3 regions of the Protofrankia sp. Cas3 genome follow, and region 3 is predicted to be linked to each of the others. Evidence: riboswitches for the same ligand, from Rfam matches in the RefSeq annotation. Region 3 holds a riboswitch; each other region holds the start of a gene.
What was found. Region 3 has a riboswitch for cobalamin ahead of bluB (5,6-dimethylbenzimidazole synthase). Riboswitches for the same ligand answer to the same signal wherever they lie in the genome.
Positions count from the first base shown of each region.

Region 1 (2,263 bases), on a different contig from region 3:
CCGCCGTTGACGCGGGTACGGAACTGATCGGTGACCATACTGACCCACTGGGCCGGATCTTTCTTGTGGGAGACCTCCATTTCGAAGACCTGAACCACGCGCTCGACGATGTCGGCCAGGGAGCCCTTGGCGTGTTCGTGGGTACGTTCCTGGGGCATTGTCTCTTTTGACAGATGATAGTCGGGCGGCTCGCCGTCGCGCCACCGTACTCCAGCGGCACCGGCGATGACCGCGTCCCGGCCCTGCACGTGCAGCGGCTGGTCTTCGGTCTTCTCGTTGTTCACCGTGTTGCTCCTCCTGTCGTTCGGTCAAGTCCAGGATGCGTCGAGTGCCGTCCGGGAAGAATCTCCGGAACGGATGGGAGCGGTGCTGCCCAGCGCGGCCGGCAACGGGGACGCGGCGTTGCAGGGCGTGGAGCATGCATCCCGCGTCCTCCGTCCCGGTCAGGTTACTACCCGTGAGGGTAGCAGAAAACAGGACGAAGGTCCTGAATTAGCCGAACATATGGATATACCTGAATGTCGGGGTTGGGTGTGCCGGCGAGGCCCTTGTCGAAGGGGTCGGGGCGTGGCGGGTCGTGAGGTCCGCGAGATGCCGGCGATCCAGTCCCGCCGGATCCGGGTCGAGCGCGACTCGGGATCGTGACCGCTCAGGCGGGTAGGTAGCGGGCGTGCGGATAATCGGAAACATTCTGTGGCTGTTGTTCGCCGGGTTCGAGCTGGCGCTCGGCTATCTCCTTGCCGGCATCGTGTGCTGCCTGCTGATCGTGACGATCCCGTTCGGGGTCGCGGCGTTCAGGTTGGCGGGCTACGTCGTCTGGCCGTTCGGCCGGGTCGTGGTCGACCAGCCCGGCGAGGCTCCCGTCGTGCTCTTCCTGGTCAACCTGCTGTGGTTCCTGATCGCCGGCTGGTGGCTCGTCCTCGGACATTTGATCTTCGGCGTGGTGCTCTGTTTGACGATCATCGGGATCCCGTTCGGCGTGGCGTCGTTCAAGATGATTCCGCTGGCCATCGCGCCACTGGGTCGGCGGGTGGTCCCCCTTCAGAACCTCGATCCGGCCATCCCGGTCGCGGCATCGGTCTACAGGTGAGGGCTGTCCACAGGTGACGGCGGGCGCTCTTCGCCCTTCGGCCCAGCTGGTCCTCTGAGTACCCGGTGAGATGCGTAACCGGTACTGCTTGACGCGAGGGGTTGATTGCTGGTTGTCTCATTGGTGTCCGAGCGGTGGAAGCCGGTGTGAATCCGGCACGGTCGCGCCACTGTGACCGGCCCGCCCAAGGAGCGACGTCGGAAGCCAGACCCATCGCCGGACATGCCCTGCCGAGTGGAACGCGTGATTCCTGTGGAGGTCCCGCAATGGCCCATGCAATGGCGTATCCAGCGGCTGGCGATGCGCCGGCCGCCCGTCCGGCGCTGCCGACGATCCCCCTGACCGAGCTGGCCCCATTTGCGCTCTTCGGTTCGGTCCTGGCGCTGCTGCTGCTGTACTTCGTCGGTGCGGAACAGGGCGCCGTGTCGCTCGTGGGCGGTAGTTACATCCACGAGTTCGTACACGATGCCCGTCACCTGCTCGGTTTCGCCTGTCACTGAGCGGGGCCGGTGATGGTTCGCGCACTGCTGATCCGTGGGATGCTGGTCGGCGCGCTCGCAGCCGTGTGTGCCTTCGTCGTCGCCAAGCTCCTCGGGGAGAGCGAGGTCGGCCACGCGATCGCCTTCGAGTCGGCGCGGGACGCCGCCGACGGCGTGCAGGCAATGAATCTGGTGTCCCGAAACGTGCAGAGCACCATCGGCCTGTTCACCGGCCTGTTGGTGTTCGGCGTCGCAATCGGCGGGCTCTTCGCTCTCGCCTACGCCGGTGTGCAGGGCCGCCTCGGTGGCCTGGGTGCGCGGGGGACGGCGGCGCTGGTGGCGCTCGCGGGCTTCATGGGAATGTACCTGCTGCCCGATCTGAAGTATCCGGCCAACCCGCCGTCCATCGGTAATCCCGACACCATCGGTGAGCGCACAAGCCTGTACTTCACGATGATGCTGATCTCGCTGGCAGTGGTCATCGGTGGCGCTGTGACGGCTCGCCGGCTCGCGGCGAGGTTCGGTGCCTGGGATGCGGCGTTGCTCGCCATGGCCGGTGCTCTGGTGATCGTCGGGTTGGCCTGTTACCTCCTGCCACAGGTGCAAGAGACCCCGCAGGGATTTCCCGCCGATGTGCTGTGGCGGTTCCGCATCGCATCCCTGGCGATTCAGGTGTCGCTGTGGACCACGATCG
Region 1 covers NZ_CAUVXP010000098.1:1,651-3,913, forward strand. The annotation lists gene U9983_RS17495 (SnoaL-like polyketide cyclase) at 1-284, opposite strand, end outside; gene U9983_RS17500 (YccF domain-containing protein) at 671-1,090, shown strand; cobalamin riboswitch at 1,195-1,319, shown strand; gene U9983_RS17505 (CbtB domain-containing protein) at 1,369-1,590, shown strand; gene U9983_RS17510 (CbtA family protein) at 1,603-2,263, shown strand, end outside.
Region 1: it holds a riboswitch for cobalamin, as region 3 does, so the genes downstream of both, U9983_RS17505 (CbtB domain-containing protein) here and bluB (5,6-dimethylbenzimidazole synthase) in region 3, are expected to answer to the same signal.

Region 2 (2,263 bases), on a different contig from region 3:
CGGCCCGCCGCGTCCACCACCGCCACCGGGCGACGGGGGGCGATCCGGGTCCATGTCCGGGTCCATGTCAGGGTCCATGCCAGGGTCAAGGTCGGGGTCCGGACCGGTGGGGGACTCCTCCGCGTGCTCGTCCAACGCCTTGGTCAGGGCGTCTTCGTCCAGGCCGGGCGCGTCGAACGGGCCACGGCGGCAGCGGTGCGGCAGGGCCAGGCGGGCGGCCCGGCGGACGTCGTCGGCGTCGACGGTCTCCCGGCCCTCCCAGGCTGCCAGCGCGATCGCGGTGCGTGCCACGACCACGTCCGCGCGCATCCCGTCCACGTCGAACGCCGCACACACCGCGGTGACCTGGCGCAGTGCGGAGTCGGGCAGTTCGACAGCGGGCAGCCGGTCGCGGGCGGTGGCGATCCGGGCGGCCAGGGCGGTCTCCTGCACCGCCCAGCGAGCGGCGAAGGCGTCGGGGTCGGCGTCGTAGGCCAGCCTGCGGCGCACCACCTCGGCCCGCACCGGCGGCTGTCGGCTGGCGGCGACCTCGACGGTCAGTCCGAAGCGGTCCAGCAACTGCGGGCGCAGCTCACCTTCTTCGGGGTTCATCGTCCCGACCAGCAGGAAGCGGGCTGCATGGCGCACCGACACCCCGTCACGTTCCACGTGGGCGACACCGAGGGCGGCCGCGTCCAACAGCAGGTCGACGAGATGGTCGTGCAGGAGGTTGACCTCGTCGACGTAGAGCAGGCCGCGATGGGCGGCGGCGAGCAACCCCGGCCGCAGCGAGGTGACGCCTTCGGCGAGCGCCCGGTCGAGGTCGATCGCTCCGGTGACCCTGTCCTCAGAGGCGCCGACCGGCAGCTCCACCAGGCGCGCCGCCCGGGTGCTCGGCCGCGCCTCCGGTGGATGCGGGCCGTCCGGGCAGTCGGGGTCAACCGCGGCCGGGTCACAGGAGAACCGGCAGCCGGTTACCACGTTCACCGGTGGGAGCAACGCGGCGAGCCCTCGGACCGCGGTCGACTTGGCCGTGCCCTTCTCGCCGCGGACGAGGACCCCGCCGATCGCCGGGGACACCGCGTTGAGGACGAGCGCGAGCCGCAGGTCGTCCATGCCCACCACCGCGGACAACGGGTAGGCCGTCATCGTGCCCTGTGCCGGTGTGCGCCGGACTCCGTATCGATCACGAGCCGGCCGATCACGAGCCGGCGGGCGTGCGTTGGCATACCGCGGTCCTCCCTCGGGTTTCCTCGCCCTCGGTAACGGTGCGGACGGCCGGAGTATCCTGACTTCCGGATCAGCGCGCCCCCTCGGCCTTCCAACCGCTCTCGCGGCCGTGACGTACGGTGAGGGGTTGCTCCCCGGTGACAGTGGCGGGACCGCGCCGGATTCCCACCGGCTTCCTCCACTGCCGTCGCGTTTCTCAGCATGGCACACCTACGGTCATAGCGACGGTCCGACGGGTTATTCTTCGCGGCTTTCGAGGCCGCCTGCAACGCCGCCCGCAACGCCGCCTTCAAGGTCACCTTCGAGCTCCAGGTAGGTCTGGCGGAGTCCGTCGATGGTGGTGGCGTCGGGTTTTTCCCACAGGCCGCGGTCGGCGGCTTCCAGCAGGCGTTCAGCGATGCCGCGCAGCGCCCACGGATTGGACGTTTGCATGAAGTCGCGGGTTTCGGGGTCGAACACATAGGAGGCGGCCAACGACTCGTACATCCAGTCCTGCACGACACCCGCGGTCGCGTCATAACCGAACAGGTAGTCGACGGTCGCCGCCAGTTCGAACGCGCCCTTGTAACCGTGGCGGCGCATCGCCGCGATCCAGCGCGGATTCACCACCCGGGCCCGGAACACCCGGTGGGTCTCCTCCTGCAACGTGCGGGTCTTCACCGCGTCCGGCATGGCGCTGTCCCCCACGTAGGCCGCCGGTGACGCGCCCGTGAGCGCGCGGACCGCCGCGACCATCCCGCCGTGGTACTGAAAGTAGTCGTCGGAGTCGACCAGGTCGTGCTCGCGGGTGTCCTGATTCTTCACGGCCACCTGGATGCGACGGAACGCCTGCTCCATGTCGGCTCGGGCCTCCCGCCCGTCGAGGTCGCGGCCGTAGGCGTAGCCGCCCCACACCGCGTACACCTCGGCAAGGTCGGCGTCCGAACGCCACTCGCGCGAGTCGATCAGGGGCAGGAGACCGGCGCCGTAGGCCCCCGGCTTCGACCCGAAGATACGGGTCGTGGCCCGCCGCCGGTCACCGGGAGCGGCACGCAGGTCCGCGCGGACGTGGGCG
Region 2 covers NZ_CAUVXP010000064.1:7,092-9,354, reverse strand. The annotation lists gene U9983_RS13820 (VWA domain-containing protein) at 1-1,128, opposite strand, end outside; cobalamin riboswitch at 1,261-1,388, opposite strand; gene cobN (cobaltochelatase subunit CobN) at 1,447-2,263, opposite strand, start outside.
Region 2: it holds a riboswitch for cobalamin, as region 3 does, so the genes downstream of both, U9983_RS13820 (VWA domain-containing protein) here and bluB (5,6-dimethylbenzimidazole synthase) in region 3, are expected to answer to the same signal.

Region 3 (2,263 bases):
CGCGGACGTCGACTTCCACGAGAACCTCCCGCAGGTCTTCCCCCATCTGCCGAACGCCAAGGACTTCTTCACCGAACCGGTCGCTCGCGAGCAGACGGCCCGCTTCAACGCCGGCCTGCAGATCGGCTACCTCATTCTGGGCATCCGCGCCGCTGGGCTCGCGGCTGGCCCGATGACGGGCCTGGACGCCACCGCCGTCGACAAGGAGTTCTTTGCCCACCAGCCGTTGCGGACGCTCGCAGTCATCAACATCGGCAGGCCCGGGGAGAATCCGTGGTTCGACCGCAGCCCACGGCTGGACTACGAGCAGGTAGTCTCCGCCCTCTGAAACAATCTTGAAACGGGCTCCGACGTCAGCTCCCTGGAGAGCCGCCGACGGTCGGCCACCTTTGCCCGACGGTGGCCGACCATCGATTCATGACCAGCTGACTACCACATCTCGTGATGGACTGCCTGAGGCAGAGCGCGCCGGTAGGCCCAGTTGTGCCGTTCCAGGTCGGGGACGGTCTCATGATGTGTGACTGGCCCCAGACACAACCACGCGACCGGCCGGACTTCGTCGGGAATCCCGAGCATGTTCCGAACGGCCTGTTCACGATAGAAGGACACCCAGCCGACGCCGAGGCCTTCGGCGGTCGCTGCCAGCCACAGGTTCTCGATGGCCAGACATACGGAATACAGCCCGGCATCCGCGATGGAGTGTCGTCCCAGGACGGCTGGTGCGCCGCGTAGCGGGTCGTATGTCACCACGACGGCCAGCGTGGACTCCAGTACGCCGTCGATCTTGATCCGGCTGAAACGGGTGGCTTGGTCCGCGGTCAGCGTCGCGGCGAAGATCGCCTGTTCATGCCTGACATGATCATGAAAGGTTTTCCGGGTTCGGATGTTTTCGACCAGGATGAAGTCCCATGGCTGACTCAGGCCGACGCTCGGGGCGGCATGGGCCGCCGCAAGCACACGGTCCAGGACATCGGCCGCGATCGGCGCTCCGGTGAACTGGGCACGCACGTCACGGCGTTTTTTGATCACATCGTAGATGTCTACGGACATGGCGAGGCTCCCGCGCTCCGACCACCCGACCATCGGCGGGTGGCACACATGCGAGGCCGGTCTTCGGACTCTCGGATCAACGCCTGGCCGCCCGGCCTTCCCAGGCCAGGTGGCCCAGTGGCTGCGCCTGCGCGCGTGGACGGTGACTCCCCGATGACCGCGGCGGGCCCGTGCCGGACTCTCACCGGCTTCCCGATTCTCCCCGGTCTCCCAGGGCACCTCGCGAAGGATGCCGCCACGATCATCCCACACGCGAAGCTCGGTCTGACCGCGGAACGCCCGAAGTCATCGGGCGACGGGGCTGGGAGGGCGGCGTGGTGGGCCAGTGGTGACGATCAATGTTCGCGCTCGGACACCAACCCGGCCTGGAAAGCCAGCTCGACGAGCTTCATTCGCTTCTGGTTCTGCGGCAGTTCTTCCACGCCGAACTTGCGAAACAACGTCCGTAGGTGGGTCTTGACCGCCTCGACACTGAAGAACAACTCGTCGGCGATCTGCCGATTTGTTGCGGGGGTCGTGTACGGGGTTCGCTCCTGGTACGGGCGACACAGGGATTCCAGTACCAGCAGCTGGGTCGACGACAGGGAACGCAGGGTCACGATATTGTTCACGTCTTGGGTCTCTATCGCGCCACGGCCGGCGGATGTGCGGCCGAAGCGGTTGTCACGATAAGTCAGCGAGGTCGAACCGACGAGAATAACGTCGCCGTCCCCGAGCCGTCGCCGTCCGACGAGCCGTTCCCCGTTCACAAAGGTGCCGTTACGGGACAACCCTCCGTCGATCAGTATCCAGTTGGTTCCGATCTGTTGGAACTGTGCATGCAGGCGTGAGACCTTGCTGTCCCACGCCAGCCTGACGTCGCTACCGGGACCGCGACCGACCGTCACACCCACGGCCGCGGTCAGGTTCACCACCTGCTGCTTCCCGGTGCCGTCGCGGTAGAACAGGAAGATGTCTGCAGAAGAGTCACCATCCACGTCTCACACATCCAACGTGGCGCGCCGGCCGAATCCGCGAGGATCTGCGATGAGCCGATCAGGCATGACGCCGGACTCCTTTCTTTACGAGTTTCATTCGTCGGGTGTATGGTACCGCGGCACATGGGTCGGCGATGCGATGTGGCGAAGTTTATTCCTTCTGTTTGTACTCGCCATGATATTTCGACCAATATGCCATGCGTTATGAAAGATACATATAAATGCCGCACGTCAGC
Region 3 covers NZ_CAUVXP010000017.1:19,409-21,671, reverse strand. The annotation lists gene U9983_RS05460 (malonic semialdehyde reductase) at 1-328, shown strand, start outside; gene bluB (5,6-dimethylbenzimidazole synthase) at 430-1,050, opposite strand; cobalamin riboswitch at 1,087-1,288, opposite strand; gene U9983_RS05450 (FHA domain-containing protein) at 1,386-2,027, opposite strand.